One region of the Paenibacillus sp. FSL R7-0302 genome, then DNA from elsewhere that is predicted to be linked to it. Evidence: riboswitches for the same ligand, from Rfam matches in the RefSeq annotation. Region 1 holds a riboswitch; each other region holds the start of a gene.
What was found. Region 1 has a riboswitch for cyclic di-GMP ahead of MKY96_RS26885 (anti-repressor SinI family protein). Riboswitches for the same ligand answer to the same signal wherever they lie in the genome.
Positions count from the first base shown of each region.

Region 2: linked by a shared signal. The riboswitch ahead of MKY96_RS19895 (fibronectin type III domain-containing protein) and the one ahead of MKY96_RS26885 (anti-repressor SinI family protein) in region 1 are both predicted to bind cyclic di-GMP.
Region 3: linked by a shared signal. The riboswitch ahead of MKY96_RS25640 (transglutaminase-like domain-containing protein) and the one ahead of MKY96_RS26885 (anti-repressor SinI family protein) in region 1 are both predicted to bind cyclic di-GMP.

Region 1 is NZ_JBBOWB010000002.1:267,271-278,295, reverse strand. Features, by position in the region: gene MKY96_RS26905 (LytR/AlgR family response regulator transcription factor) at 1-70, shown strand, start outside; gene MKY96_RS26900 (L-lactate MFS transporter) at 205-1,461, shown strand; gene odhB (2-oxoglutarate dehydrogenase complex dihydrolipoyllysine-residue succinyltransferase) at 1,945-3,258, opposite strand; gene MKY96_RS26890 (2-oxoglutarate dehydrogenase E1 component) at 3,319-6,186, opposite strand; cyclic di-GMP riboswitch class I at 6,614-6,717, shown strand; gene MKY96_RS26885 (anti-repressor SinI family protein) at 6,752-6,895, shown strand; gene MKY96_RS26880 (helix-turn-helix domain-containing protein) at 7,041-7,373, opposite strand; gene MKY96_RS26875 (TasA family protein) at 7,691-8,281, opposite strand; gene MKY96_RS26870 (TasA family protein) at 8,321-8,917, opposite strand; gene sipW (signal peptidase I SipW) at 9,017-9,619, opposite strand; gene MKY96_RS26860 (hypothetical protein) at 9,621-10,937, opposite strand.
Region 2 is NZ_JBBOWB010000001.1:4,597,086-4,608,110, forward strand. Features, by position in the region: gene MKY96_RS19890 (fibronectin type III domain-containing protein) at 1-2,659, opposite strand, end outside; gene MKY96_RS19895 (fibronectin type III domain-containing protein) at 2,687-6,883, opposite strand; cyclic di-GMP riboswitch class I at 6,864-6,965, opposite strand; gene MKY96_RS19900 (MFS transporter) at 7,050-8,267, opposite strand; gene MKY96_RS19905 (hypothetical protein) at 8,349-8,894, opposite strand; gene MKY96_RS19910 (DUF350 domain-containing protein) at 9,024-9,443, opposite strand; gene MKY96_RS19915 (endonuclease MutS2) at 9,476-11,025, opposite strand, start outside.
Region 3 is NZ_JBBOWB010000001.1:5,952,019-5,963,043, reverse strand. Features, by position in the region: gene MKY96_RS25665 (ArnT family glycosyltransferase) at 1-1,755, shown strand, start outside; gene MKY96_RS25660 (glycosyltransferase family 39 protein) at 1,752-5,591, shown strand; gene MKY96_RS25655 (glycosyltransferase family 2 protein) at 5,688-6,665, shown strand; gene MKY96_RS25650 (GtrA family protein) at 6,655-7,059, shown strand; gene MKY96_RS25645 (class D sortase) at 7,131-7,784, shown strand; cyclic di-GMP riboswitch class I at 7,910-7,991, shown strand; cyclic di-GMP riboswitch class I at 8,065-8,145, shown strand; gene MKY96_RS25640 (transglutaminase-like domain-containing protein) at 8,159-8,968, shown strand; rRNA gene MKY96_RS25635 (16S ribosomal RNA) at 9,334-10,894, shown strand.

The DNA.
Region 1 (11,025 bases):
TGATCTGAATGTGGAGGTTCCGGTCAGCCGCAGCAAAGTGAAGGAATTCAGGCAGATTATGCGTCTTTAGCGGCAGTTCATTCCCCGTCAGAGTCATCTCATTCCGGATTTCTCTCAGAAAGAGCTCCTTTCGCTACAATGAAGAGGCCAAGTAAGCCTTGAAGCGACTTCAGCGACTTCAGAGAGAAAGAGGGAATTCTGATGATAACGGATACAGCCAGTAAACGGTGGCTCATCGTATTAGGTACAGTGATTATGCAAATGGGACTAGGTACCATCTACACCTGGAGCTTGTTCAATGCACATCTTGTCAGTACATTTGGTTTTGAGCTTAGCTCAGTTTCGATAACGTTCTCTATTACCAGCTTTGCGTTGGCCTTCGCCACACTGTTTGCAGGCAAGCTGCAGGACCGGTTCGGTCTCCGTAGGCTGACCGCAGCTTCCGGTATACTGCTAGGGCTGGGGCTAATTCTAAGCTCGCAGGCCAGTTCCCTGCCGATGTTCTACCTGCTGGCTGGCGTAGTGGTCGGGTATGCGGACGGAACGGCGTATATTACTTCGCTGTCCAACCTGATGAAGTGGTTCCCGAAGCATAAGGGACTGATCTCCGGGGTGTCCGTGGGTGCTTACGGAACGGGCAGTCTGATCTTCAAATACATCAACGGCGGCCTGATTGAATCGGCGGGGGTGTCGAATGCTTTTCTATACTGGGGCCTGATGGTCATGCTGATGATCCTCCTCGGCTCGCTGCTGATCCGGGAGGCTCCGGTGGCTGCGCCTGCTGTAACTGCTGCGGGAAACCGGACATCGTCCGCTTCCGGGGCGGCTCTGCTGCCCAAGGATTATACCGTGAAAGAAATGCTCCGCACGAAGGAAGCGTACCTGCTGTTCGTGATTTTCTTCACCGCCTGCATGAGCGGCCTCTATCTGATCGGTATCGTGAAGGATATCGGAGTGCAGCTGGCGGGTATGGATGTGGCGACGGCGGCGAATGCTGTAGCGATGATCGCCATCTTCAATACGGCCGGACGCCTGATTCTTGGCGCATTATCCGACCGGGTAAGCCGGACCAAGCTGATTAGTATCACGCTGGCGGTAACGGCTGTGGCGATGTTTACCCTTAGCTATGCCACACTGAGCTATGGCCTGTTCTTCGCCTGTGTGGCGGCCATCGCCTTCTGCTTCGGCGGTAACATTACCGTCTTCCCGGCGATTGTCAGTGACTTCTTCGGCCTGAAGAATCACAGCAAGAACTACGGCATCATCTACCAGGGCTTCGGGATCGGCGCGCTGTCCGGCTCGTTCATCGCCGCCTTCCTCGGCGGGTTCAAGCCTACCTTCATCATCATCGGCCTGCTATGTATTCTGGCTTGTATCCTGGCGGTTTCGCTGAAGCCTCCGGTAGCCGGAGCGGCCCGGGCCAAGGGAATGAGCCTGAAGCCTTCACGGCATACGGCTTAACCATATATCGATTTACGTCGGCTTGAGAAAGTACAGACAAACAAGAGTACTACAGACAAAGAGAATAGTTCGGAGAAGAGATGTCCTACATCCGCGTTAGCGGGTGGTGGAGGTCTTTTTTTCATGGTCGAAAACAAACATATTTTTCGAGGCACAACTCCAGCATGAAAATGAGCAGTATGCCTAATACAGAATGTCGTCCGTTCATCTGTTTAGCTTACCTAATTCAGCAAACCGACCCCAAATGGCCCGGATGCACCGCGTCGGCTAAATGTAATCGAAAAACCGATCACAATTGGACGGGGTGCGTACGTTGGAGGTGCGTGGGCTGCCGAGAACAGGCCCATGTTGGTAGGAGCGGGTATGGCGGAGGCATAGTCAGCGGATATGGAAAAAAGGCATCCGGGAAGCGTAGGGTTACGCTCCGCCGGGTGCCTTTGTGTTTATCAGATAAGTGTATGGAGAAACTGTGTGGCCGGAGGATTAGCCTTCCAGCAGCAGCGACTCAGGGTCCTCCAGCAATTCCTTGACTCTGACCAGGAAGCTGACCGCTTCTGATCCGTCCACGATCCGGTGATCGTAGGACAAGGCGATGTACATCATCGGACGGTTGGCCGTACGCTCCTCATCCAGCGCGATTGGGCGCAGCTGGATCTTGTGCATGCCGAGAATGCCGACCTGCGGGGTGTTGAGGATCGGTGTGGACAGCAGGGAGCCGAACACTCCGCCGTTCGTGATCGTGAAGGTACCGCCCTGAAGCTCCGGCAGGCTGAGCGTATTGGCGCGCGCCTTGGAGGCCAGCTCGCCGATCCGCCGCTCGATCTCCGGGAAGCTAAGCCGGTCGGCATCGCGGACGACTGGTACGACCAGGCCTTCCTTGGCAGCTACGGCAATGCCGATGTCGTAATATTTCTTGAGCAGGAGATCTTCTCCGTCGATCTCGGCATTCAGCATCGGGTAAGCCTTGAGCGCGCCGATGACGGCCTTGGTGAAGAAGGACATGAAGCCGAGTCCGACCTCGTGCTTCTCCTTGAAGGCATCCTTGCGGCGCTTGCGGATGTCGAGAATGGCGGTCATGTCCACCTCGTTGAAGGTGGTCAGCATCGCGGCCGTCTGCTGCGCTTCGACCAGGCGGCTGGCAATCGTCAGCCGCCGCCGCGACATGCGCTTGCGCTCGGTGGCTTTGCCGTCCTCGGCGTGCGGCGCCTTGCCCGCTGCCGGCGGCGCGGGCTTCGCCGGCTCCGGCCGCGCGGCAGCCGCCGGAGCTGCTGGCGCAGCGGCCTGCGGCCCGGCTGCGCCATGACCATCCACATCGGCCTGGCCGATCCGGCCGATTGGGTCGCGGGCAGTGACCTCGCCGAGGTCGATGCCCCGCTCCCGTGCCAGCTTGCGCGCCCCCGGCGAAGCCAGGGCCGCAGTGCCAGCAGCGGCAGGCTCAGCCGCTGCGACACCAGCAGCAGCGGCCGGTTCAGCCGCTGCTGCACTTGCGGCAGCAGCAGGCGCGCTGCCGCTCTGCGGTGCGGCCGCTTCCGGCTGGCTGCCGCCAGCGGCCGATGCCCCGGCGGCGCTGCCGATGATGCCGATGGCTTCGCCAACGGCAACGTTCTCGCCCGCCTGGCGCAGGATGGAGGAGATGACGCCGTCCTCCTCCGCACTGATCTCGAGATTGACCTTGTCGGTCTCAAGCTCGGCTAGCACATCCCCCTGGCCGACAGTGTCGCCCTCTTTAACCAGCCATTTGTAGATCGTTCCTTCGGAAATCGATTCGCCCAAATCGGGTACTTTTATCTCGGACACAGGCCGTACCTCCCCAAATATTAGTGGTGTGCGTGATATCGGATGACCGCCTTGCTGTGCTCAGGAAGACGGTACAGGTGCTTGCACTGCAGCATTCAATTTCAGGGCTTCCCGGACAATGCGCCGCTGCTCGAAGCTATGAACATCCGCATAGCCGCTGGCCGGGCTGGAACGGTCCGGACGGCCGATATACTGGACGGTGACCTTCTGCGGTGCGATGGCGCGCAGCCGGGATTCGGCATACGTCCACCCGCCCATATTCTTCGGTTCTTCCTGCACCCAGACGATCTCCTCCAGAGAGCTGAAGCCGCTAAGGTGAGCGCCAAGCTCGCGTTCCGGGAACGGATAGAGCTGTTCCATGCGCAAGATGTGCAGCCAGGAGAAGTCCTGTCCGCGCGCGGCCTCCAGCTCCGTCTGCAGGTCGATGGCCACCTTGCCACTGCAGACCACGAGGCGCTTCACGGCTTCCGGCTTACTGCCGAGCAGCGGCTCGGGAAGAACCGGCTGGAAGGTGCCCGAAGCGAGGTCCGCTCCGGCCGAGGTGCTGCGCGTGTTACGGATCAGGCTCTTCGGCGCCATGATCACCAGCGGCCGGGCATCCGGCTGTCCGCAGAGCGCGGCCTGACGGCGGAGCAGATGGAAATACTGCGCAGCGCTGGTCAGGTTGGCTACCGTCCAGTTCTCCTCGGCGGAGAGCTGGAGGAACCGTTCCATCCGGCCGCTGGAGTGCTCTGGTCCTTGGCCTTCATAGCCGTGAGGCAGCAGGATCGTCAGATTGCTGCGCTGCGTCCACTTGGCACGGCCGGCGGAAATGAACTGGTCGATAATAACCTGAGCGGCATTGGCGAAGTCGCCGTATTGAGCCTCCCAGATGACGAAGGTCTCCGGTGCGAACACGTTATAACCATATTCGAAGCCGAGGACAGAGGCCTCGGACAGCGGACTGTTATAGACGCCGAACGAAGCGCTGGAATCACTCAGCTGATGCAGCGGAGAATAGAGTTCGCCGTTCTCGCTGTCATGCAGCACCAGATGGCGGTGGGCGAAGGTGCCGCGCTGTGAATCCTGTCCGCTGAGACGGATCGGCGTGCCATCCTTCAGGATGGTAGCGAAGGCAAGTGTCTCTGCCAGCGCCCAGTCTACCCGCTCTCCGTCATTCAGCGCATCCTTGCGGCGCTGCAGAATCCGTTCCAGCTTCGGATAGACCTTGAAGCCGGCCGGTACGCGCAGCAGCTCGCGGTTAATCTCCTGCAGACCGGCCAGAGGGAAGGCGGTCGGACGCTGCTTAGGACTGTCGTTATCCAGGGCGACGGCGGCTTTGGACTCCGCATTCTTCTGCTTGCCTTCCTTCATCTGATCGAAGGCCTGCTGGAGGACGCTCTCCGCCTCGGCAATCATGTTCTTCAGATCATCGGCTGTGATTACCTTCTCGCGCTCCAGGCGTTCTGCATAAGCGCGGTACACAGTAGGGTGGTTCCGCACTTTGCCGTACACAATCGGCTGGGTCGTCTCGGGATCATCCATTTCATTATGTCCGTGGCGGCGGTAGCCGATCAGATCAATCAGGAAGTCCTTCTTGAACATATGGCGGTAAGCGCTGGCCAGACGGACTGCGGCAATACAGGCTTCCGGGTCATCGGCATTGACATGCACGACCGGAATCTCATACCCTTTGGCCAGATCGCTGGCATAATGGGTGGAGCGGGAATCCTCGCTCTCTGTGGTGAAGCCGATCCGGTTATTGACGATAATATGCACGGTACCGCCATTCTGATAACCCTGCAATTTGCCGATATTAAGCGTCTCAGCGACAATACCTTCGCCGGGGAAGGCTGCATCGCCGTGCATCAGCACAGCCATAGCCTTGCTTGTGTTCAGCTTAGGCAGTCCCGGAGCGTTGCGTTCTTCCTGTGCGGCGCGTGTGAAGCCCTCGACTACAGGATTGACGAATTCAAGATGGCTCGGGTTATTGGCCAGCGTGATCCGGGTGCGTACGGTCTCGCCTTCGCGGACGGCACGGTCAGCCCCGAGATGGTACTTCACATCACCGCTCCAGCCGTAGGTCACGCCCATAGAGCCTTCCGAAGGGAACAGCTCTTTGTTCGGCGAATGATGGAACTCTGAGAAAATAATATCATAAGGCTTGCCCAGAATATGAGCCAGCACATTAAGTCTTCCGCGGTGGGCCATGCCCATCAGGATATGCTCTGCGCCGTCATGCGCGGCAGCCCGCACAATTTCATCCAGCATCGGCACAAGGGCATCATTGCCCTCCAGGCTGAAGCGCTTTTGGCCGACGAAGGTCTTGTGCAGGAAGGTCTCGAAATGCTCCACCTGAACCAGCCGCTTCAACAGTTCTTTGCGTTCTGTATTATTCAGCGGGGCAGGGGAGGTCATCGATTCCGCCTGGCTGTTGAGCCAGCGCAGCTCGCGTTCATCATGCACATGCCCGAATTCATAAGCAATGGTCTGTGTATAGGCCTGGCGCATTCTGTGGACGGCATCCATCGCGGTATGCACATCCGCAGGGGCATTATCCCAGATCAGCGAAGCGGGCAGGGCATTAAGATCCTCGCGGGTAAGCTCGTAGGTCTCCAGCTCCAGCCATTTGGCCATCGGGTTCGTGCTGCGCTCCAGCGGGTCAATGTCTGCGGCCATATGGCCATATATTCGAATATTAGCGATCAGCTTCGAGGCCTTGACAGCCTTCTTGAGCCACTCGGCATCTGCTGATACGGCAGGCCTTGGAGCCCTCTCGGCATCGGGTGCCAACGGAGGGGGGCCGGATACGGTGAAGAGATCGCGGTAATGCTGTTCAACAGAAGAGGGGTCCTTGACAAATTGCTCATATCTTTCTTGAATGTAGCCCAGGTTGGGGCCGTAGTATTTGCTCCATACTGTGTCGTTATAGGGCTCTTTGACTGCCATGAATAGGTCCTCCTAACGGATAAACTCCACGCGAGGCATCCAGTGTGCCACTTGGCGGAGCTGCAAATGTTTGCGGTTTCATTCTCACCTTATTGTGCTACTTTCCGGCGGGGTAATCAATTCATACTTTCGCGCAATCCGTTCGCAATTTGGCATGATTCATTACAGTATTCATACGGAACTATCATAAATAGAAATAAGGCGGAGCGGATAGCGTTCCCTTTAGTATAATTAAACTATTACATAAGGTTTGAACTTGGAACTGGAAATATTTATAAAAGCCGCTGGCAATTTCAGCTAAGTTTCCTCAGATTTTATCATAAAAAAATTCCAGAAAACGACACACTAATCTCACATGATCTTGTATAATGTTATTGCGGAGAACGGTTTCATCGATTCTTGCCAGATCCTTTCATGATGGAAAGGGTCCAGTAAAAGGTAAACCTGCCGAAAGACAGGGGCACAAAGTCTCGGATCTAAAGTAGAAATACTACAAAGTAGCAATACTACTATGATGGCCGGACTGCCTGGGGACGCGAAAATTCTAGGAGGAGATTTCTTGGATATGTCCAACCAGGGGAATGACGAGCTGCAGGCAGTAGATCTGGATTTAGAATGGGTGCACTTGCTGATGTCTGCCAAGCAGGCGGGGATCGCGGCGGAGGATATCCGCCGGTTTCTAAGTGAGAAGGCGCTCCAGGCGATGTAAGGGCGGTCATCATTGCTGCGATACATACAGAAAAGGCACAGCGTCCGGTACGCTGTGCCTTTTCTGTATGCCGCTTGAAAGGCTGCCTTCGCCGAAGGCGGCCTCCCTGCCGTGCGGAGTCTTCCCTGTGGCATACAATGCTCGTCTAGTTGTCCTTTTGTTCCATGCGCCATTTCTGGTAATCGAGGAATTCCTTGAATTCGCGTTTGCTTATACCGGAGGCCATGGCCTCCTGAACCAGCCGGAACCATTCCCCGTCCAGAGCCTGTTCTTCCGTCTCTGCCAATCCGCCATACAGCAGTGCATGAATGGATACCTGAAGCGCGTCAGCGATTTTTTCGATGAATTGAATGGAGGGGTTGGATTGAATGTTCCGTTCCACATTACTGAGGTATGATTTCGCCACATCAGCCTTATCGGCAAGCTCGGATAACGAATAGCCCTTCTCCAGCCGGAGTTTGTGGATGCGGCTTCCCATAGTATCTGACACGATTACAACGCCCTCCGTACTTTTTTGGTAAAAGATAAGAAGTGATATGCTTCGCGCTATACATTCTCCTTATCTTTCTCGTTGAAACGGTACCGCCCGTTCAAAGGCCGGCCAAGCCGTTTTCTCTTGTCAGTATAACAAAAATCCGCAAAACGGACAAAATCTTGAACCCGGCAACGGGAAAAAAGAAACGGCATACCCGGCCCGGATGGGGGAGGATATGCCGTCTTGATGGATTGCTGAAACGCTGCCTTCCTAATAAAGGACGGCAAAGTCATGTTCATTTGTATAGGCTGGCCCCTGAGCTACTTGGCTTCTCCCACTCCTTGAAGCGCATCGAAGGTCCAGTTCAGCGCTAAGCCGTCACCCTGGAAAATGTTCTGATCGAGCGTGTTGTCTACGAATTCGAAGGCGATCTTGAAGGTCTTGGACCCGGCGGCGGCAATCCCGCCTGGCAGTACGCCTGCTGCTACGAGATCGTAGCTGGGGGTGTTTTTCAGATCCTTCAGAGAGATCTCGGACAGCACATGACCGCTTAGTGAACCGCCGGTGTACGTATTATCGAGGAGCTTGACCTTGAAGTGGTCTCCGAGATCCTGGCCTGCGTTATCGCCCTTGGCATCGGTCACGGTGTAAGTGGTGGCAAGCTTCAGGAATTTGATATCCAGTGTGCCGTCATTGGACAAGGTGAAGGTGCGGACGGTGTAATCTCCCGGCTTCAGATTCGTCAGCGCTACCGGAGTATTGAAGGAAGAGCCGAGCTTCAGCGTACCCGCTGCGAAGGTTGCCGTGCTGGTAGCTGTGGAACTGAAGTAAGCGAAGGTGCCCCCGCCGATTAAAGACAAGCCCAGTGCTGCCGATGCTACGCCAAGACCCAATGTTTTTTTGATACCCATGATTGATTTCCTCCTCGAATGGTTTGTTTTGTTGTGGAATTATTGGAGCGTGCCTTTTTCCTGGTTGGCTTCGAAATTCAGAGTCAGTGCAAGCGTATCGCCCTGATAATAGTTCTGCGGCTGGAGGGTCTCCTTGAAGGCGAACTGGATGGTCAGGTTATCCGAGGTGCCGGCTTTGATGCCGGACTTCTCTCCGCCTAAGATCGCTCCGACAATTCCCCGGGCCACCAGATCGGGACTCTCCTGCTCCAGATCGGCCAGCGAGATGACCAGGAGCGGCGATTCCTTCTTATCCTTGTTCACGAGGAAGGTCACAATAATATCATCCTTGAAATTATGGGAACCGTTGTCTCCCTGGGCGTCTGTAATGGCCGATGAGGTGCGCAGTACCACTTTGGGAATATTGAGCGTCCCGTCATTTTTGAGTTTGAAGTCCCGTAAGACGGTATCGCCCGGCTTGAGATTGCTGAGATTCACAATGACGGAGGGATCAGATTGTAATGATAGGGTTCCGTTGTTAAAAGAAGCTGAGGAAGTAGAAGTGCTGCTGAAGTAAGCGAAGGTGCCTCCGCCGACCAGGGTTAAGCCTAATGCTGCCGATACAACGCCGAGACCTAATGTTTTTTTGACGTTCATTTGTTCATCCCTCTCTTATGAGTCTGCTTTGTGCATAGCCGGTGCTTCCGGCAAGCTGTATTGTGGCTCCGCGTTTCGTAAACGGGAGAGGACAATCGATCATTGTACGAGGTCAGTCAGAGTATCCGGCCCGCCGCCGCTGGTTGCGGAAGACGAGACGTTCTTCTTTTCCAGTGCCGCAACGGCCTTCCAGGAAGAATACAGCGCGTAGAGCAGCAGGAGTAGTCCGGGAATAATCATCAGCACTACGCTTCCGGCTTTGGAGACTGCGAAGCTCATGGCATAGCCCACATAGGGGATAGTTACGCCGGTGTACTCACCTACCACATTTGTGGAACTAACGGCTGCGGTGTCGGCAGAATCATTATTGTCGCCCTTGGTGGTGTAGCTGGCTTCCCCCAGAGCACTGTTCAGCTCGGCATCGACCACGCGGTGGGTAATCAGGATATTATCGGGATTCAGAAAAGTGATCACATCGCCCTTCTGGAACCGGGTCATGTCCCCGCCCGGCTTAATGGCCACAATGGAACCGGTCTGGATGCCGGGCTCCATGGAGCCGGATAATACCGTCTTGATCTGGTAGCCGAAGAAGGAGGGCTCGCCGCCGGAGGCTTTGGAGATGACAACGGCTGTGATCAGCACCAGGAACACTATAAGAATCAGAGTGGAAATTATCGTATTGGCTATTTTTCGGATGCGCATCTTATTCGCCGCCTTTGCTGGTGTCGGATTGTGGAGCCGGTGTAGCTGTAGGAGCAGGCTGCGCGCCGTCCATTACAGTGCCCGGAATTACGCTGCCGGGTAGTAGATCTGGAGTTGCTTCCGGTAAAAGAAGCCCCGGCGCCGGAGTGGCAGTGGGAATAACCTCTGCTGCTGCTGAAGCTGTGGGGGCTGGATTGTCCCCTACAGGCGCTGCGGGAGCAGGCTCCTCTGCCGGCTGGCTTTTGTCAGGAAGACTGGTTGCGGCCGGCTGGTTCCCGGCTGGTTCTTGTTCAAGCTCCAGCTTCAGCGCTTCGTCAGCAGCCTTCTGTTTCTCTATGGCGAGCCGTTCGGCTTCCTCCGTTCTGGCTTTCTCGGCCTTTTCAAGCGCCAGGCGTTCCTCTTCCTCTTGCTGTGCCTTCGCCTTGTCCTCAAGGGTTGTTTTGGCTTCAGCGATTTCTGTGAGCCGCTCCTGTAAGGTATGGATGGTGGAGGACAGGGTATCCTTGGATGCCGTTAATTCGGTATTCAACTGCTCATACGTGGCCAGCAGCGCGGGGGATACCTGCGAATCTGCCTGGTAGGCGCTGGTTACGAATGAGAGGATAGGCTCTTCAGCAGGGAAGCTGTAGTCATCCTGCCGGAGCAAGACGCGGTCCGGATTGCCGGTGGGCAAGGATCCGCCGATATCATGAATCGAGCCAAGATACTGCACAATTCCGCTTAATGTCTCTGCCAGCGATTCCGACAGAATCCCGCTTTGATGAAGACTCTCTTGAAGCTTGTCGAAGAACTGGGCGTCACGGATTTCCAGACAGTTAGGGTCGAGATTCACCATATATCCTCCAAGCTTGTGCAGAATGGCCGCTGCATTGCCAATTTCCTGCAGAATGTGTTGCCAGACCGTTCCGTTGAAGCTCAGCTGCTTCTCCAGCAGGTCGATCTCGCTGCCAGCTTGAGTGAGCTCAGACGAGAGTTCGTCCGCAGCCTGATCCAGCTCTGCCAGCGACAGCTCTCCGGCAGCGACTGAGGTGTTATACACTCCACTGATGCTATGGCTGCCAAGGGAAGCTTTAAGCTCTATGACGGTGTTTAGATGCCCGCTGAATTCCGACAACAACTGCTCAATCTGACCCGGGAAAACCGAGCACAGCCCGATGGAGCTGATCTGTTCCTGGGAGGTGTTGAACTCTCCGTAGGTGCTGCCGATCTGGCCTGAGGTATACATCAGGAGCACAGATACGGCCATACCCGATTGCAGAATCCGCAGGCCGAGCTTCTTCGTTTTCCGTTTGCGCCGCTTGGCAGATCTGGGGTACATAGCTAAGCCCCCTCTCGAGTTGCTAATGAATAATTCGTTATATTCGTTCTTAATAAAGAACGATTTCGTAAGCAAATCATACACCGCG
Region 2 (11,025 bases), on a different contig from region 1:
ACTCTTCTGCCTGCAGTCCGGTATGATTGTAAATGGTATCCGCACCGTTATCCAATATTTTGCCGTCCACTTCTATTTCATATCGTGCATTCGCTGCAACAGTATCCCACGACAGAGTAATCGACTTATTCGTCACTACCGCTACTACATTGGTTAGGGATTCTGTGTTTATTCCAGCAGGCATAGTAGTCATGGTTACCGGTTTAGACCATTCGCTTGTTCCGCTAATATTAGCAGCTCTGATGCGATACGTGTGCTTGGAATCAGCAGCAAGCTGGTCATGCACGAACAGGTTATCCTTTACTGTGATTATAGTCCCGCCATCCACTTCAATATCGTAACTATCCGTATGAGGAACATTGTGCCATGATGCTGTAATCTGTCCTTCATCCGCTGTAGTCATGATGTTCGTGGGTACATCTGGTATTTCCGGATGAGTGGTCACGTCTAGAGGAGCGCTCCACTTACTTTTGCCTCCTATGTTAACAGCTCGAATTCGGTAAGTATGACCGCTCAGAGCCTCTAATCCTTCATGCGTATAGCTGGTCATCTGCTTGTTGTCGATAATTAGCCCGTCCACTTCAATCTCGTAGCCGCTGGCCCGTTCCATCTCCTCCCACTTCACAGTTACCGTATGGATATCCTGTACTGCAGATATCTTCGTGGGGGTCTCTGGCGGGTTAGGCCAGGTCTGTTGTATGGCAGCTGCGCTCCATTCACTCACCCCTCCTGCGTTACCGGCCCGCACACGATACGTATGCTCTGTGGAGGCTTCCAGATCTTTGTGCGTGAAGGAGTTCAGCTTTCCATTATCCAATACAACTCCATCTGCCTCTACTTCATACCGTGTAGCATGAGGAACCAGATCCCAGGTTAATGAAACGAACTTCTGCGAAGGAGCTGTCAATAGATTGAGTGGTGAAGCCGGCGGTTCAGGCAGTGTCATCTGAGTAAAAGCCTTACTCCAGCTCCCCGCACCTCCCGGATTGATAATTCTAACTCTGTAGGTGTGCTGAGTATTCGGTAATAATCCATTTTGCGTATATGAGGTGGAGGTTCCATTATTGATAATCGCTCCCCCTGTCTCTACCTCATAACCTAATGCACCTGCTGATGGCGGCCATGATAGCTTAATCCATTGCTGTGAAGCTTCCGCAGTAATCCCTTCAGGTGCAGCGGCTAATGTAGTTCCGGTTGCCGGACCTCCAAATGCTGTCTCCAGCCCTTCATTATTCCTTGCCTTCACCTGGAAGGAGTATGAAGTATTTGCTGTTAATCCGTTAATCACCACGGTCTTGCCAGACGGGGTAATCCATACAGGTGAAGAGGTGAGCGTACCGGATGAATTAACATAAGCAGTACCCATCTGAATTAAATATTGGGTTGAAGCGGCATTCTGATCATGAAGCTGCATTACTAGCGAGGTTTCACCATTTTGCTGAAGAGATAGTGATGGAACCTGTGCTCTCGTATAGACATTCTGCTCATGAACAGCGATATTCCCCACTTTATCTCTCGCTTCAATCTTCGTATACAATGCGGTATTGGAGGTTAATCCTGTTGCCGTAAAGCTTGGATTTGTGGTCCAGCCGCTCGACTGACTTCCCACTGTGTAACGATATGGAACGTTATCCAGCCCTGATATGGAATCTGCCGCTGTTCCCGATACTTGAACCTGTGAATCTGAAGAAATAATATTGATATTTCCAATCACAGGTGGTGATTTATCTACAACGATGGTAACCGAATTCTGGGTGGTGACTTTTCCGTCGCTGGCGGTAAAGCGGATGTTATGGCTGCCTTCGTACAGATTTGAAGTGTTTAATACGTTGAATGAAACAGTTTGGCCTGATGTTGTATTCGTTACTGCTTTAACCTCTCGAGGCTCTGTGTCGGAATCTAAATAGTATTTTATTTCAAGTTGATCCCCATTAGGGTCTGCAACTCTAACTAAGGGTATGAAATTGGAGCTTCCACTTATAAATTGATTGCTTGAATTCAAAATATCAAGGGTAGGCTCACTATTCGGAACAAGATCAATTTCAAAATTTCTTCTTCCATAAAATTCTTTATCTCCCTGCCAGTTGTATCCATCACTAAAAGTTTTCGAAAAAAACGCACTCCATAATAGTTTTGTTGGAGGTTCATCTAACTCCATTTGAATTGGATTTATAACACCTGTGCTAGCATCAATAATTGCGTCAATAGTACGATAATTACTACTATGGACAGTTTCATAAGAGGCTTTAACCAGTTCATACGATAAATACCCATAACCGTCTTGGTTAGGATGTTTTAATTGCATCCGTGCAAACATATTAATAAATGTAGAAGTGTTATAATACATGGTGTCGGTATTGAGAGACATTTTTAAATTGTATTGAGCCGGAACTACTCTAAGGGACATTTTTTTTGTCAATTTATTATATTGAATATCAGTTATAACTGTCTCTTGAAAATCTCCGGATAACCATCCATGCGCATCATATGTAATAATTTCAGATTTCTCATACCAAGCAGGAATACGCACATCCGCATAGGAAACAATATCAGTATTTGAAGCCTTGACAACTTCATTCCCTGGAAACAATCCCGAAATAAGGATAATTAACATTAATGCCATGAAAATAGTAATAGATTTTAAGAATATATTTTTCATAGTTTTCCACTCTCACCTCTATAAAATCTACTCTATGGTATAGGTTACTTTAGTAAATTGATTCGTCTTCGCATTGAAAATAATAGTGTTCATCGCAGCCTTATTGCTCATTTGTACGCTGAAGACAATTTTCCCCGGTTCAAACTGGATTACATTCACTGGTGTGCCTGCAATACCGCCAGTCCCAAGCTCCATGTCCGGAGTCTCTGCCCGCAGATCCATCACCTCAAGATCATTGGCATTATACGTGACCGTAACTCTGCGCTCAGATTTGTCACTTTTATAAGGGATGATCATTACAAAATTGAGCTGAGTATCCTTTTCCGGCTTGATTGTTACTGCAGGAGTCGTTGTTTTCTTCAAAATCTCTGACCAGTCGCTCGTCGCTCCTGCATTCTTAGCCCGAACGCGATAAGCGTGCATTGTATTGGGCTCAAGTCCGCTATGTTTGTATTCCAACTGGTTGGAATTTGAAACGACTTGTCCATCTATCTCCAAATCATAGCTGGACGCGCCATTCACGGAATCCCAGGCAAGCTGAACGGAATTCACCGTCACTTCACCTCTAAGATTCTTAGGCACCTCTGGTGCTGTAACACCAGTAACAATGGTAGTCCATTCACTCCAATCGCTGACGGCCTGAGTGTTCTTGGCCCGTATCCGATAATTGTGCTTGGTGTTAGGCAACAAACTGGTATGCGTGAAAGCCATCTTGCTGCCATTGTCAATAATTGTACCGTCCGCTTCAATTTCGTAGCCGGTAGCACCCTTAACTGAATCCCAGGATAATCGGATTTGATTGCTCTTGGTCTCCGTCTTTACATTTCCCGGAATCCCGAGCACTGTTGAAATCGTCAGAGGTTCGCTCCATTCTCCAAGAAAGCTTCCCTGCTTCGCTCTGACCCGATAATTATGCCAGGAATAGGGTTCCAATTCAGTATGCTTATAGGATAACGATTCTTCATTATTCAGAACCTCGCCATCTACCAGGAGATCATAGCCAGTCGCACTCTCTACCTTGTCCCACGTAAGTTCAATACTTGTATTCTTGGCTAATGCCTTCAGATTAGATGGTTTGCCGAAGGTCGTGGTTACAGTTACGTATCCGCTCCATTCGGCTGCTCCTGCCGCATTAACAGCTCTTACTCTATATTTGTGCGTGGAGAAGGGTGCCAGCTTCTTGTGGATGTAGAGGTTATCCGAAATGTTGCGAATCGTTGTCCCATCCAGTTCAATATCGTAACTCAGGGCACCTGCAACTATGTCCCACGTTATGGTGATTTCGTTGCTATTCGCTGTAGTCTGAATATTATTAGGAACTCCCGCATGAGTAGAATAAACAATTGTTTGGGTCCAGCTTCCGACTCTGTTCTCATTCTTGGCCCGCACTCTGTAGGTATGCTCTGAATTCAACGGGAGCTGTGAATGAGTGAATTCAAGCTTCATTTCATTATCCAGCACGTCCCCATCTACCTCGATGTCATATCCTGTGGCCCCGGCCACTTTATCCCAGGTCACATGAACTGAGGTTCCTTCGACTTGCGCTATAAGGTTCTGGGGAACTCCAGGCGAAGTGTACACTGTAATGGGATCGCTCCATTCACTGATTCCATCATCGTTCTTAGCCCGTACACGATAACTGTGCTCGCTGTTAGATTGCAGGTTGTCATGTATATACGAATGATCCATGATGCTATTACTAACGGTTCCGTCTATCTCCAAATCATACGAGGCAGCCCCTGATACAGCATCCCAGTTCAGATGAACAGACCGCTCGTCTGCTGTTCCCTGCAGCTTGGAGGGTACTCCAACCAGAGTAGTCTTCGTAACCACTTCGCTCCATGCTCCTGCTCCGCTGCTGTTCACCGCCCGGATACGGAATACTTTGGGCATGTTTGGATTCAGATCATTCTCCTGGTAAGTTAGCACCGGTCCTATATTCTTCGTGCTGTTATTAACCTCTATTTCATAACTGGAGGCTCCGATGACCGGCTCCCATTCAAGAGTAATGGTATGGCTTGTTGCATTCATTTGAATATTCAGTGGTGCAGCCGGTAAGGTCCAATAAGAAGAAGTTATTGACCACTCCCCTTTGATGTCGCCACTGATTGCCCGAATACGATAGAGATGTTCTGTTCCCGGACTAAGCTCCTCCTTGGTAAAATCAGGTTCACTGCCAAGGACGGCAACCTCCTTATCAAATTCCACCTCATATCCGTCCGCATTGAACAAAGAAGGCCAGCCCAGTGTAATGGCTGAGTCTGTTGCACTTGCATTTACTGCTGGTATAGAAAAAGGTCTTAAAGATGCAGAGGGTACCACTTCACGAATCTGCTGCTCACTCTCCCACAGTAAGCTGGCCTGAGGATTCCCCATGTCATTCGCGTATTCCATCTTCAGATCATATTTTTTACCGGCTTCAAGCTGGATGGTCCCTTGCTCCACATGCTGCTTCGCTGTCCAGGCATCGACCAGGAGCTGATCATTCACCCAAAGTCTGACTCCACCTGACGTTTTAACCGAGAAAGTATATTGGTCTGTATAGTTAGGTTGAATCTGCCCAGTCCATCTAACGGAGAAGCGCTGGTCCGCTACTCCCGGCACACCCAGAAGAGGCTGACCTGATAGAGAGATGGTATCATCAACCTTCACTGCCTTCTTGCCCGTAAAATCTTTACTGCTGTAATACTCAGCCTTAAGGCCGGACAGAACATACTTCAATAATGTACGTCCTGCTTGCTCATTCCCCGTGTGAATTACAGGTCTTTGATTCGAGATGACATTGCCGCCAACTGCAAATAATCCGCCTGTATTGATATTCAAATGATTATTTATACTGACGTTGTCCCGGACGAAGAGGTCTCCTTGGGCTACATTAAGTTCTGCCCTTGAGTTATTGGATACCACTTCTCCTACAGACATTTCTTCGTCTACATTCATAGTTACCATAGTATTGATATTCATATTGCCTTGTACTACTACCCGTTTCGCGGATAGATCGAGCGAGCCATTGTTATAAACCAAAGAACCTGCAAACAATTCATTATCTACATGCACATTGGAATTATTATTCAAATGCACAGTCCCCTGTACCCATAGGTTACCAAGATTCTCATCTGGTGCAGGGTTGATAACATTAACATCCAACTCAGTATTTGCATTTAATCCTCCACGGAGGATTAACGATCCGTAAACTGTTATATTCAGACTCCGGTTCGTATTGATGCCATCTGCGATTAAGATGACAGGCTGTTCTTCACTTCCGAACGAAACGCTTGATTCTAGATTCATCTGCCCAACTGCTATTATTGCAGGCTTGTTGCTGTTTGAGCGGATAGAGCTTTGAATCGTTTCAATATCAGCATTTCTTATTGCCACTGCATTTTTGCTAACCTGCTGTATTTGTTGTCCGATGGATTCTATTTGTTCGCGGATATGCCGGGAGATCTCTCCCTGCAGACCATTTACCCTGATAAACGGCGGAGCGTTATGTATATTGGTCATACTTCCAGACAGAAGAACTTTGTCTCCGGCAACCTTATTGGGTTCAAAAGGCAGGCGGATTTGAGGCGGGATCAAAGTGGGAGTGTATGTATTCATCAATGAAATATCTATGCTATTTAGAGCAGTCTCAATTCCAGTAGCATTGATTTGACTTAAAGTCAGTCTTCCATCTTCAACAGCAACCTTCTTCTTGATCGTTTTATACTGCCCTGCTTCAAGAGACAGTCCCTCCATCAATTTGACATTCTCTACGGCAAGTGAATTGTTGCTGCTGTATACAGAGTCACCTACGGTTACTGAGACTTCATAAGTACCATTGTCTAGCGCAATTTCCCACTTCCCATCCGGATGGATTCGTGTCAGGCTGCTTATGCTGGAGTCGTCGTATGTATCTCTTGAGACGGTTGCATCAGTATGATCTATGTTCCAGCCGTAGGAGTATTGGTTTTTGACGCTAAAAACGGCTCCAGAATCTGCAAGCTCCCCTTCCTGTACGGGAGTTTCTGCGGGCTGAAACCGGATTTTGAGCATACTGTCCTGTGCGGAAATTTTCATCCCTGAGAATTCCATAAAAGGGGCGAGAAATTGAGCCAGAATAATAAAACACAGTACCTTACATATCAAGCTTTTCCTATTTGTCATAAAAGACCTCCGCTCAATTAAAAAATCATTTAAAAAAGGGCGCAAAAAAACCACCGGAAAGAGCGGCCCGGCTGCCATTCACAGAGGGGTGTCCCCCTCCCTGTGATAAGGCCCGTGGCTTTGCGTCCCTGACTTTCGTACAGGTTTGCCTTTTTAGTTCTAATGGTTAATTCAAGAGAAATCATGTGTAATTCACTTCAATTACAATCTGTACTTACCTTGGCAATAATACCCTATATTTGAATCATATAATATTGTTATTTTTGTGAACATTCCAATTCAGCAACCCCCGTACCACCACCCAGCTCCCCAGCGGCGCGGCACCCAGCAGCAGCATGAGCAGAGTAATCGTCTGCGGGGACTGGTCCAGCGACAGTACGGCGATGAAGATCAGCAGGCCGAGGAGGCGGCCGCTCATCAAGCTAAGCTCCCTGAGCACTACCAGCTCCACGCGTTTGCCGGCGCTCTCCTCGGACACTCCCATCAGGTCGAAGCTGGTGGACAGCATCGGCAGCATGTAGAGCGGCAGGCAGAGCGAGGTCCCGATTCCCATGATTAGGAGGGTGGTGAAGCTCACCTTCCACAACAGCGGAAGAAGGAAGGCGATGAGCAGCAGGCTGCCAGCCAGCATACCGCCGAGCCGGGCACGGGGTTTGAACCATCTGCCGGCCGCATAATAGCTGATCAGGGAGACGGCGGAGGTCAGCAGGGCGAACTGTCCCAGCTTGCTCTCCTCCTGTGCTGCAATGTAGACGAGCAGACCGATGAGGAAGGAGAATACGCCTTCCCGGATGCCCTGGAACACTAGCGCTGCCGCCACTGGACGCCAAGAGCTGCGTCTGCGGGTAAGCTCGCGCCAGGGCTCCAGCCAGAGATAGGCTTCGCCGCGCGGCCGCTTGCGCAGGCCGAAGCTGAGTATAGCAGCAACCCCGTAAATACAGAGCGACAGTATAAATACCATGCGGTATCCCTGCCCGCCATGCCAACGGGAGATCATCCAGCCGGACACCCAGGGTCCGGCTATTCCCGTCAGGGAACCCAGCAGGCCCATCCACCCGTTATAGTAATCGCGGTTCTTGGCATCCGTAATCTCGAAGAAAACAATATTGAACGCCAGCCAGTACAGCCCGATGGATAGCCCGAGGACCCCGCCCAGCGGCCAAATGTAATGAATCGCGTCGCCCCGCAGCCACAGCACCAGCAAATAAAAAAAGCCCGATACGGCAATTCCCAGCCGTAGGGCATTCATTGTGTTACGCTCTTTCACCCACTTGCCGCCCAGCCAAAAGCTGAGACCCACGGCAAGCTGCTGGGCCACGGTGAACCAGCCGATCATGGCGAAGTTCTGCCGGCTTTTCCACAGATATACGTTGAGGAACGTTCCTGCAAGCACTGTAGCCAGAAGGTATAGCCCGCCTACAGCCAGCAGCAGCGCCGCCTGTCCCCGTTCTGAACCTCTCATGCTTAGCCCTCCCTGCTCGTCCTTAGACACTTCATCTATCCATATCATGTCCAGACGGCAGGGAAAGCATGAATCCGATCTTTATTCGGCTGAGGTGCTGAGATTGCGGACAAGCTGGATGCGGTCTTCCTGCGCCAGGCTGTGCTGCACATGGAAGCAGGAAGGACAGACGTACAGATTCAGCGCAAAAGGAGGCTTCAGCACAGCTGCACCGCCCAGCGCTCCCGGCGTTGCCGGGGTGAACCCGTCCACCTGCTGCGTACCGGAGTGAAGCATCAGCTCATGGCATTGCGGACATTCCGGCGCTTCCAGCTGGGCAGCCAGAATAGCGGAGACCTTGTCCTCATAACGCTTCAGATCATAGTCATCGCCGAACTGGCCCAGCGTACCCCATACAGGCACCACGCTATCCTTGTCGTCGTCATCCCACAAATCATCGTCGCTGATCTTTTCCTCCCTGGAAGCTTCCTGTGTATCCGGCTCTTCATCCTCCAGATCCTCTGCACCTATCGTCACTGTGCGGTATCCGCTAAGCTCGTTGTTGCAATGAGGACAGGTATCTTCGGGTCCAAACTCCTCATCCCATACTATCTCGGTATGGCACCATGGGCAAACTGTTGTCTCCATCTGTATAATCTCCTTCGTTCCTCACATTCGGTTCAATTTACCGTTAAATATATAATGCCGGCCGCTAGAAATGCCAGGGCGGAAATAAACAAAATCCGAACCAGAATCTTCATCATTCCTGCCCCCTATTCAGAATATGGCCGCGCCGATAACATAGGACAAGGATATGGAGAGCAGCATAGCTGTCAGTCCTACGGCCCGGTTATCCGCAGCAATCTCTTCATCAATTGAAAAGACCGGAGTAAAAAACTCGAACAGGAAGTAAGCCAGCAGCAGCAGCAAAAAGCCTACAACCGACCATTTCATCGTCTCATAGATTGATGCCCCCGCTTCAATGCTGAAGCGTAAGATGTTGCAGATTCCGAAGATTTTGCCTCCGGTTGCCATGGCTACGGCCACATTCCCCTTGCGGATCTCTTCCCAGCAGTTGTATTTCGTCACCATTTCGAAGAAGGACAAAAATACGACCAGCCCCAATATGGCGACAGTGAAGTAGCCTAGCAGCGCCCCCAGCGGATGTTCCAGCAAAAGATCAATATTATCCTGCACACTTTTCCCTCTTCCCTGCCGGACTATGGGCGCTACTCCAGTTCAGCTACCGTCACACCCGCGCCGCCTTCATTGTAGTTCCCGAGCCGATAGCTTTTGACATGCTTGTGCTTGCGGAGGTATTCCTGTATTCCTGTCCGCAGGACTCCCGTCCCCTTGCCGTGGATAATGGAGATCTGCCCCAAATTGCCGAGAAAAGCTTCGTCGATGAAGCGGTCGGTCTCCATTATCGCCTCCTCCAGGTTCGCTCCGCGCAAATCAAGCTCATTACGGATATTCTCATCACGTGTACGCTTGACCGTTGTCGCCCTGCGCAGAGCCGGCGGAGGAGCATCCGGTGCGGAAGCCAGGAACTCCAGATCACTCAGATTGACCTTCATCTTCATGATGCCGAATTGTACAACAGCTTCCTTGGTGCCGCTCAGCTCAACCACAAGGCCCTTCTGATTCACATTCGCTACCTTAACTTCATCCCCTGGCTGAATCTTGCGCGGCGCCTTGACCGTGCTGCGCGGCACAGCCTTCTTACGCGGGGCAGGCTCTGCTTCATCCAGCCGGCGGCGCGCTTCGATCAGCTTATGCTCCTTGACGGACGCGCCTTCCTCCAGCGCCAGGCGGCGGAGGTCACTGATAATCTCCTCAGCTTCCTTGCGCGCCTTGGCCAGAAGATCGCTGGCATCCTTCTCTGCCTTCTCCAGACGTTTGTCGCGTGAGCCTTCGAGCTTCTCCAGCTCCTGCTGCTGCCGCTTGCGGAATTCCTCCGCTTCGCGGCGAATCTCTTCCGCCCGTACGCGTTCGTTCTCCGCGGTGAGGCGGTTCTCCTCAAGGGACGCAATCATATGCTCAACGCGCATATCTTCTTCCTTCACTTCGCCGCGCGCATGCTCAAGGATCGCACTTGGCATCCCGAGGCGTTCAGCAATAGCGAACGCATTGCTTCGTCCAGGTACACCGACCAGCAGCCGGTAAGTAGGACTCAGGCTCTGCACGTCGAATTCCATACTGGCGTTAATAACGCCTGCCCGTTCATAAGCGTATGCCTTCAGTTCACTGTAATGTGTAGTAGCAACCATCCGGGATTCCGTCCGGTGAATATTCTCCAGAATCGCTATCGCGAGCGCAGAGCCTTCAGCCGGATCTGTTCCTGCCCCGACCTCATCGAGCAGAATCAGACTCTTCGGTGTCATCCGCTTCAGAATGGATATAATATTCGTCATATGGCTGGAGAAGGTACTGAGGCTCTGCTCGATGCTCTGCTCATCGCCGATGTCAGCGTAGATCGCATCGAAGACACACAGCTGGCTGCCTTCCTCGGCCGGAATGAATAGACCGGACATGGCCATCAGACTGAGCAGGCCGATCGTCTTGAGGGTCACAGTCTTTCCGCCCGTATTCGGTCCAGTCACGATGATGGAGCGGTAATCATTGCCCAGTTCCACATCCAGAGGCACAACCTGCTCCGCCGGAATTAGCGGATGGCGGCCCTTGCGCAGGCGCAGGTATCCGCGGTCATTCATCCGCGGCTGGGTAGCCTTCAGGTCGCGTGCGAGCCGCGCCTTGGCGAAGATGAAGTCCAGCTCGC
Region 3 (11,025 bases), on a different contig from region 1:
GCCTACTTGTCCATGCCGTTCATTCTGTTGTTCGGACTGACGCCGTTGTCTGTAAGGGCGCTTAGTCTGATCATGGGACTACTGGGCATGCTGTTTTTCTATCTGATTATGAAAAGACTGTCGGCCTCGCCTGGGGCCGGGACCGCTGCCATGTTCTTCATCGCCATTAATCCGTGGCATATTATGATGTCCAGGTGGGCGCTGGAATCGAATCTGTTTCCTACGATGATTTTGATCGCTGTATACTGTCTGCTGCGCTCCTTTACGAATCCAAGATGGCTGTACGCCTTTACCGGCATGCTGGCCCTCTCACTGTATGCTTATGGAACAGCCTACTTCTTCGTCCCGCTATTTGCGCTCGGTACGGCAATTCTTCTATTATATAGCAAGGTCCTGCGACCCCGTGCCCTAGTCTGGAATTGTGTAGGGTTTGCGGCACTGGCGCTGCCTATATTACTATTTATTATCATTAACCGTTACGCTATGCAGGATATAGCCACTCCGCTGTTCACGATTCCGAAGCTTACGACGCCGCGCGTGGAGGAGATTTCATCCGTATTCGGCGGCAGGCTGTGGCAGGCGGCTGCGGATAACCTCAGTGCTTTCAGCAAGCTGATGTGGAGCGGAAGTGACGGCTTGGCCTGGAACTCCATCTCTCCTTACGGATATGCGTACCCGCTGGCACTGCCTTTTGCCCTGCTCGGCCTGATCGTTCTCCTGCATTCCTGGTGGACAAGCCGGCGGGAGAGGGAGAGCGCTGGTAAGGGAGCCGTGCTGCTCTGGCTCCTGGTGGCGGTGCTAATGGCGCTGATTACAACTGTGAATATTAACCGGATTAATATTATTTATTATCCGTTCATTATGCTGGTAAGCACCGGATTCGTCTGGCTGGCAGGCAGAGTCAAAGGTATAGCCATCCTGGCCGCGGCCGGGTTCGCCGTGATGTTTATTTTATTCTCCAATACGTATTTCCGCGAGTTCCCTGAGCGAATCGGTCCGGCCTTCTATGAATCCTTGGGGGAGGCAGTCCAGTATGCTTCGGAACACAGCACCGGTGAAGTCTATCTAACGAATCAGGTGAATATGCCTTATATTTATGTGTTGTTCTATGAACAGATCAGTCCGCATGATTTCCTGAAGTCCGTTCAGTATGCCAATCCGGGAGAAGCCTTTCAGCGTGTTTCTTCCTTTGGAAGATACAGATTTGATGATTTGAACAGGGTGCCTGCGAATGCCGCATATATCTATGCGAATACTGCTGCTCCGCCTGCGGCAAGCACCGGGTCCAGAGTGAAGCGTTTTGCCAACTACAGCGTACTGCTCACCAGTGAACAGAATGTCGGGCCTCAAGACACACCCAAGACTGCTGCAAGCGAATTTGTGAATGGCGGATTTGAAGAAGGGACGGCGGGCTGGTCCTTCTCTGCGGGAACGGGAGTTGCTGTCAACAACCCCTTCGCCGGGAGTAAGCTGGCCTATCTTGATCCCGGAACGGAGAACATCGTTTCGCAGGCTTTCACTGCACCAGCCGGTGAGTACAGACTGACCGTCATGTCCAGTAGCGGCGGAAGCGGCGGGAAGATCGGCATTTGGGCAGCCGGTAAGCTGCTTGCCGAGACAGAGCTGCCTGCGGCGGAAGCCTATCAACAGGTCACACTTCCTGCAGTCACTCTGGAGCAGGGGATACAGGCAGAAGTATACATAACCGGCGGTAATGGCTGGATTAACATTGACGAGGTGAGGGTAGAACGATGACCAAGAAGATACGTGCGGCGGCAACCGTTATACTGATGCTCCTATTATTTATTCTTCCTGTAACAAGTATTTATGCCGAAGGGAATGTATTGCAGAACCCGGGCTTTGAAGAAGGTGAAGACGGGGCTCCGACAGGCTGGAGCAAGGATATGTGGATTGCCGGAGATGCGGCGGGCTCCATATCCGTTCAGTCCGAAGAGGTTCATTCCGGCAGCAAGGCGGCGGTTATCGAGAATCTGGAGCCCAATCACCTGAAGTGGGTGCAGACCGTTACCGTCTTGCCGGATAGCTATTACAGAATCTCTGGATACGTCAAAATAGCCAGCATCGCAGGCGGGGGAATCGGGGCCAATATTTTCCCGGTAGGCATTGGCGGCGGTTATCCTGCTACCAGCGATACCGGCGGTGAATGGCAGCTTCTGGAGTTCATCGGCCAGACCGGCAAGGAGCAGACCGAGATCGGAATCGGCGCTGCGCTGGGCGGCTATGCCAATCTGATTCAAGGTAAAGCCTATTTCGATGATCTGTCCGTAGAGAAGCTGGATACAGTGCCGGAGGGCTCGAATATCATCTCACTGGACAGCGGAGCCCAGGCTCCGCCGGCTGATGCGGACGGCGGAAGCAAGCCGGAGGAAGTGCCGCATAAAGTATCGCCGGCCAAGCTGCTGCTGCTTTCGGGAGTATTCTGCCTGTTTTTTGCTTTTCTATATACAAGAGCCTTCCGCAGTGAGCGCCTGCTGAGACAGGAGGATGTAATCTACACCCGCTGGCTGTACGTTTTGTTCGGGGCGGCATTCATCCTGCGGATCTGGATCAGCCTTACGGCACAGGGCTATAAGAATGATATGAACACCTTCATGGCCTGGGGCCAGCGCCTGACCGACCTTGGACCGGGCAAATTCTATGAGGAAGGTTATTTCGCTGATTACCCGCCGGGGTACTTATATGTGCTATACCTGCTTAGCCTGCTGCGCGGATTGTTTAACTTTGCGGGCGGGTCAGGTGCTGAGACGGTTCTCTTCAAGCTGCCTGCGATGCTCTCTGATCTGGTGCTGGGCTGGATTATCTATAAGAGCGCACGAACCAGGCTCGGCTCCGGGCTGGCTATGGGGCTGATGATGCTATTCCTGTTCAATCCGGCTGTGCTGATGGATTCGGCAGCCTGGGGGCAGGCGGATTCTTTTTTCCTCATCTTCCTGCTGCTCAGTATAATGGGGGTTGTTGATAAGCGCTTCGTACGTGCAGCGGTCTTCTTTGCCGTCGCTACATTAATCAAGCCGCAGGCGCTGATTTTCACACCTGTGCTGCTGCTTGCCTTCTATCATCACCGGGCCTGGAAGCAGCTTGCGCTGGGCGCCCTGTACGGGCTGGGGATTTTCCTTGTCCTTGCAGCCCCGTTCTTCTGGAACAACGGCGGTTTTGCAGGCTTGATTAACCTCTACAAAAGCACACTGTCCTCCTATCCGTATTCCACAGTGAATGCATTCAATCTGTATGCCTTGACTGACCCGATGTGGTCGGCGCTGGATGTGACCTGGCTCGGCATACCGTATCGTATATGGGGCTTTATTTTCATCCTGGTGGCAGTAGCACTTGCTGCTTATTATTCCTTCAATACCAAGGACCGCAAGGATCTCTCCAAGTCCTACTTCATCGCTATGGTGCTGATCACGATTGTCTTCGTATTCGGTACCAAAATGCATGAGCGTTACTTGTATCCGGTACTGATTCTGTCCTTATTCGCCTTCATGGAGAGCCGGGACCGGCGGTTCCTGACCCTGTTCCTCGGGTTCTCCCTGACCCAGTACATCAATGTTGGTTATACACTGGCGTACCTGAATACCGGCGGAAATCCGCCGGCTGACGGCATTGTTCTGGTTACAGCTATTACCACTATCATTCTTGCGATATATCTTCTCTATATTGGATACGATGTATATATCCGCCGAACTGTGAAGCTTTTGCCTGAGCCAGTTACCCCCAAGGAGGCGTACGCAGCAGATCTGCTGCTTGCAGAAGGCATCAAGCCGCTTGCCGCTGCTGAGCGGCGTTCTCCGCTGAAGCTGAAGCGCAGAGACTGGATCTGGATGCTCAGTATCACCGTACTATACGGGACACTTGCCCTCTATCATCTGGGAGATAACAAGGCACCTGAGACTCTGTGGGAGCCGGCAGCCAGCGGCGAGAGCTTCTATGTGGATCTGGGGGAGGCCCATCAACTGGAGCGGGTCAATGTGTTCGGCGGTGTCGGAACAGGGAAGTTTCAGCTGGAATTCAGCCAGACCCCTGATAATTGGAGCAGCCCGCTTGAGGTGAGCGAGGATGTGGGCAATGTCTTCATCTGGAAAAGCCAGCCGCTTAACGTATCCGCAAGATATGTCAAGCTCTCGGTTACGTCTCCAGGCTTCACCCTCAATGAGATGGCCTTCTATGAGCAGGGGGCACCGGAGGTTCCTCTGACGATAGCAAGCGTGACACCCGATTCGGGAGCAGCAGCTAAAAGAGGAACGCCGGCCAATCTGTTCGACGAGCAGTCCGTCATACCCAAGAACTCTAATTTCATGAACAGTACGTATTTTGATGAGATCTATCATGCCCGTACGGCTTATGAGCATTATCATAATATTGTTCCTTATGAGAATACGCATCCGCCGCTTGGCAAGCTGCTGATCGGGGTAGGGATGGAGCTGTTCGGCGTCAATCCGTTCGGGTGGCGGATCATAGGGACCTTGTTCGGGATTGCGATGCTGCCGCTGATCTATATCATGGCGATGCGGTTGTTCCGTAAGACCACCTATGCTGCACTGGCAGCGGGACTATTCGCTCTGGACTTCATGCATTTCACCCAGACACGGATATCGACCATCGATGTGTACGGTGTATTCTTCATTATGCTGATGTTCTATTTCATGCAGCGGTATTTCACGATGAATTTCTACCGGATGCCGCTGCGGACCACACTGGCTCCGCTGTTCTGGTCCGGCCTGTTCTTCGGCATCGGGGTTGCTTCGAAGTGGATCGTGATTTACGGCGGCGCGGGACTTGCTATTATGCTGGTGCTGTCGCTGCTGGACCGCTACCGGGAGTATAAGGCTGCCGGACGCCTGCTGGCTGATGGCAAGCTGAGCGGTCAGGAGCTCAAAGCCGCCTGCCGGACTGCAGATCAGTCCTTCTGGAAGAACACGATCATCACGCTGGCCAGCTGCATCGGATTCTTCGTCATCATTCCGGGAATCATATACAGCCTGTCCTTCATTCCTTCACTATCTGCGTCGGCAGAGGGCTTCACCGTTAAGGGGCTGATTGATGCCCAGAAGAATATGTACAACTATCACAGCCAGCTTGTAGCTACACATCCGTTCGCCTCCTCCTGGTGGGAGTGGCCGTTCATGAAGCGTCCGGTGTGGTTCTTCAGCGGCGGTGAAGGCTTGCCGGCAGGCAAGGCGAGCAGCATAGTAACGATGGGCAATCCGCTGATCTGGTGGACAGGAATCTTCACGATGCTCGCTGCTGTATGGTTCACCCTGAAGCGCCGGGACAAGAGCCTGTATATGATCTGGATCGGCTTCTTCTCACAATATGTTCCGTGGATGCTTGTGCCGCGTGAGACGTTCCTGTACCATTACTTTGCGATGGTGCCGTTTATGATTCTATCCATTGTGTACATTCTGAAGCTGCTTGACGGAAGTTTCCGGGGTGCCAAATATCTGCGGTACGCCTATGTTGCGGCCGCCGCCATCCTGTTTGTAATGTTCTATCCGGTATTGTCCGGCATGCAGGTGAACAGCAGTTATATCATTCATGTACTTCGCTGGTTCCCTTCCTGGGTATTCTAGGAGGGGAGCTGTAAGAGCCGCATAGCTGCTCAAAGCTGATGTTGATGAAGCGCATCAAGGAAGCTGTGGCTTACAATAAATTTAGGAGGAACCCTTGTGAAGGCCAGATATAGTGTAATTGTGCCCATGTATAATGAGGAGGAAGTCATTCAGGTAACGTACGAGCGGCTCAAAAAAGTAATGGATGGTTGCGGCGATTCCTATGAGTTAGTATTCGTCAATGACGGCAGCCGGGACCGTACGGCTGAGATTATGCGCGGCATCAGCAATACGGATGAGCATGTCAAGCTGATTGACTTCTCCCGTAACTTCGGCCATCAGGTGGCGATTACGGCGGGTATGGATTATGCTGAAGGCCAGGCTGTTGTGGTCATTGACGCAGATCTCCAGGACCCGCCGGAGGTCATCCTGCAGATGATCGCCAAGTGGAAGGAAGGCTATGAGGTAGTCTATGCCAAGCGGCTGAAGCGCCACGGAGAGACCTTCTTCAAGAAGGTGACAGCCAAAATCTTTTACCGTCTGCTCAGCAGCATGACCAGTGTGGAGATTCCCACGGACACCGGGGACTTCCGGCTGATCGACCGTAAGGTCTGCGATGTGCTGCGCGGCCTGAAGGAGAAGAACCGTTATGTGCGGGGGCTGGTAAGCTGGGTCGGCTTCCGGCAGACCATGGTGGAATATGTGCGGGAGGAACGCTTCGCCGGGGAGACGAAATATCCGCTGAAGAAAATGATCCGCTTTGCGCTCGACGGAATCACCTCCTTCTCGCACAAGCCGCTCAAAATCGCCTCGTATATCGGATTCTTCCTGTCCTTCTCCAGCTTCATCTACCTGTTTCTGGTCTTATTCCAGAAAGTCTTCACCTCTTGGACTGTGCCGGGCTGGGCATCCATTGTCGGGGTGAACCTGCTGTTTAACGGCATTGTGCTGATGCTGCTGGGCGTCATCGGGGAATACATCGGACGGATCTATGATGAATCGAAGGACAGACCGCTCTATATCGTAAGCGAGACACGGGGCTATCCGGATGCCGAGACCGAAGACACGCGGAAGGAAAGCGACTATGCAAAATAAGGCCTGGAGCGCAGGCATGATCCAGTTTCTGAAATTCAATGCGGTGGGCCTGCTTAACACGTTCATTGATTTTGCGGTATTTACCCTGCTGCATTCCCTGGGGATGCTCAACACCCCTGCACAGATTATTTCCTACAGCGCCGGGACGGCCAACAGCTTTGTCTGGAATAAGAAGGTGACCTTCAAGGGCCGGGACAGAGGAGGCAATAGCGGCTTTGACCGGATGCAGCTGGTGAGATTTATTGTGCTGAATCTGCTGGTGCTGGGCATTTCGGTGCTGCTGATTCATCTGCTGACTGACCGGCTGGGAGTCCAGGTGCTGATGGCCAAGGTGCTGGTTACCTTTATTACAGTAATCATTAATTTCTTTGGAAGCCGGAAGTGGGTATTCTAAAGAGATAGAGCGTATATCTTCCCCGTATTCTGCGGAGGCAGCACTTATTCTATATTGCGGAGGCGATTGTCATGCGGAAGTTATCCTATTTGATTATACTTGCCGGGGTCCTGATTATGCTCTACCCCAAAGGAAGCGAATGGTACGAGGACCGTCAGCAGCAGAAGCTGCTGGAAGAGGCTGAACAGGCCTATAGTGAAATCGTTCCTTCGGCTACGGCTCCTGCCAGCCAGGATCTGAGCAAGCCTTATGCGGAAGTCACCCAGCTGCTGGCGGAAGAGTCTGGTGCGGAAGAGCCGGTGCCCACTACAGCGCCCGAGATTGAAGTGGGAGGCAAGATCACCGCTATTATTGAAATCGATAAAATCGATCTGAAGCTGCCTGTACTGGAGGGCGCCACCAAGACCAATATGAAGCATGCAGCGGCGCATATGAAGGAGACAGCTCCGATTGGCGCGGTAGGCAATGCAGCGATTGCTGCGCATCGGTCAAGAACGGCAGGGCGGCTGTTCAACAGATTGGATGAGGTTGGTAAAGGGGATACCATTACTGTTATTACAAGCGGACAGGAATACAAATATGTTGTATATGATGTATCTATTGTAGAGCCTACCGATATTTCGGTACTGAAGGGAAAGGATGATGATAAGATTTTGACCCTTATTACCTGTGATCCGCTAGTCAACCCTACCCACAGACTTATCATTCACGCGAAGCTGACCTGATTCTATCAGGACAAGGCGATAAAGGTCGAAAAAACATAAAATTTTAGTATATTTGTGGTGAAATCTAGCAATTGGGTCTTGCTAATAGATATAGATATGGTAAGATATAACTATGAAAGCTAATACACGATAAACGGCAAACCTATCGAAAGGTAGGGACGCAAAGCTACAGGGCCTTCCCGTCATGGATGGCAGCCAGTTACCGAATGAAGAGGCTTTTTTTGTTTGTTTTCATTCTGAATCTGTCATTATGTGGTAGTAGATTGGACAGATAAAGCTTATACGATAACGGCAAACCTATCGAAAGGTAGGGACGCAAAGCTAAAGGGCCTTCCCGTAAGAATGGCAGCCAGCTACCGAAAGGGGTTTTATCCATGAAGAAGTTTTATTTAATGCTGATTACACTTTTTGTGATCGTCACTTCCGTGCAGACAGGCACTGCTCAAGCAGCAAATGCAGATTCAAGCTGGTTAAATGTTGGACAACTTGATCAAGGGATTATCGGGGTTTCTTACGATGTTCCTAAGGACAAGAAGATGAAGCTCATGATTACCAAGGACAATAACAGCTATACTTACAACTTATACACTTCCAAACCGACCGAGACGTTCCCGCTGCAACAAGGTAATGGCTCTTACAAGGTCTCCGTTCTTGAGAATACTACCGGCAACAAATATAAAGTACTATCTTCCGAGACTGTATCTCTCTCCATGAGCAATGTGAATGCCGTATATTTGAGCTCTGTACAGAATGTGAAGTGGAGTTCTTCCGATAAATCCGTCCAAAAGGCAGCACAGCTTACAAAGGGTCTGACCACAGATGCAGACAAAGTTAAGGCTATCTACAATTACATCGTAGCTAACGTGAAATATGACTACTCTCTGGCCAACAGTGTAAGCACGGATTATATTCCGAACAACGACAACACACTGGCTACCAACAAAGGGATCTGCTACGATTACGCTTCCTTGTTCGCTACTATGCTCCGCAGTGAAGGAATTCCAACCAAGTTGGTTATGGGGAATACAAGCTATGTAACTTCATACCATGCCTGGAACGAAGTGTTCCTGAACGGCAAATGGGTGACGATTGATACTACAGTGGATGCAGGTCTGGGCAAGAAAACAGCAACAACAGAACTGGTCAAATCAGCAAGCAAATATACTGCAGCGAAATTCTACTAAGAATAGCTGTGAACTATAGCATTATCTGAGACTAACCCGCTTAATGATTAAGCGGGTTATTTTTATTTATATAAAGGTTGCTTTTTAATAGAAGGATAGGTTATTATAAATAAGCGTTGTTGGAGCGGCAAGGGAAATGAGAGATTACTTAAATAAGTGATTTCAAAAATAAAGCTTGCATTGCTCAGATGAACGTGATATATTATAAGAGTTGCTGGTGACGATAACATCGCCGCTGACAACGAGCTTGATCTTTGAAAACTGAACAACGAGTGAGTGGGAAATCACTTCGGTGAGATCCAAAATTAGAGAATGTAAATTCTCGTCAGATGTTTCAAAATGAGCAATCGCTCTTTCTAAATACCAATTTGGAGAGTTTGATCCTGGCTCAGGACGAACGCTGGCGGCGTGCCTAATACATGCAAGTCGAGCGGAGTTTGAGAGGAAGCTTGCTTCCTTTCAGACTTAGCGGCGGACGGGTGAGTAACACGTAGGCAACCTGCCCTCAAGCCTGGGATAACTACCGGAAACGGTAGCTAATACCGGATAATTTCTTTCTTCTCCTGAGGAGAGAATGAAAGGCGGAGCAATCTGCTGCTTGGGGATGGGCCTGCGGCGCATTAGCTAGTTGGTGGGGTAACGGCCCACCAAGGCGACGATGCGTAGCCGACCTGAGAGGGTGAACGGCCACACTGGGACTGAGACACGGCCCAGACTCCTACGGGAGGCAGCAGTAGGGAATCTTCCGCAATGGGCGCAAGCCTGACGGAGCAACGCCGCGTGAGTGATGAAGGTTTTCGGATCGTAAAGCTCTGTTGCCAGGGAAGAACGTCCGGTAGAGTAACTGCTACCGGAGTGACGGTACCTGAGAAGAAAGCCCCGGCTAACTACGTGCCAGCAGCCGCGGTAATACGTAGGGGGCAAGCGTTGTCCGGAATTATTGGGCGTAAAGCGCGCGCAGGCGGTTATTTAAGTCTGGTGTTTAAACCTTGGGCTCAACCTGAGGTCGCACTGGAAACTGGGTGACTTGAGTACAGAAGAGGAAAGTGGAATTCCACGTGTAGCGGTGAAATGCGTAGATATGTGGAGGAACACCAGTGGCGAAGGCGACTTTCTGGGCTGTAACTGACGCTGAGGCGCGAAAGCGTGGGGAGCAAACAGGATTAGATACCCTGGTAGTCCACGCCGTAAACGATGAGTGCTAGGTGTTAGGGGTTTCGATACCCTTGGTGCCGAAGTTAACACAGTAAGCACTCCGCCTGGGGAGTACGGTCGCAAGACTGAAACTCAAAGGAATTGACGGGGACCCGCACAAGCAGTGGAGTATGTGGTTTAATTCGAAGCAACGCGAAGAACCTTACCAGGTCTTGACATCCAACTAACGAAGCAGAGATGCATCAGGTGCCCTTCGGGGAAAGTTGAGACAGGTGGTGCATGGTTGTCGTCAGCTCGTGTCGTGAGATGTTGGGTTAAGTCCCGCAACGAGCGCAACCCTTGACTTTAGTTGCCAGCAGGTGAAGCTGGGCACTCTAGAGTGACTGCCGGTGACAAACCGGAGGAAGGTGGGGATGACGTCAAATCATCATGCCCCTTATGACCTGGGCTACACACGTACTACAATGGCCGGTACAACGGGAAGCGAAGCCGCGAGGTGGAGCCAATCCCAGCAAAGCCGGTCTCAGTTCGGATTGCAGGCTGCAACTCGCCTGCATGAAGTCGGAATTGCTAGTAATCGCGGATCAGCATGCCGCGGTGAATACGTTCCCGGGTCTTGTACACACCGCCCGTCACACCACGAGAGTTTACAACACCCGAAGTCGGTGGGGTAACCCGCAAGGGAGCCAGCCGCCGAAGGTGGGGTAGATGATTGGGGTGAAGTCGTAACAAGGTAGCCGTATCGGAAGGTGCGGCTGGATCACCTCCTTTCTATGGAGAATCGTCTTCTGCAACGAAGACATTCAAATCGGAAGTATTACTTCCACAACTCAGGTTTAGGCCTGTTACTCACTCGTTGGTCAGTTTTGAGAGTTTAAGCTCTCATCTTTACCTTGATCCTT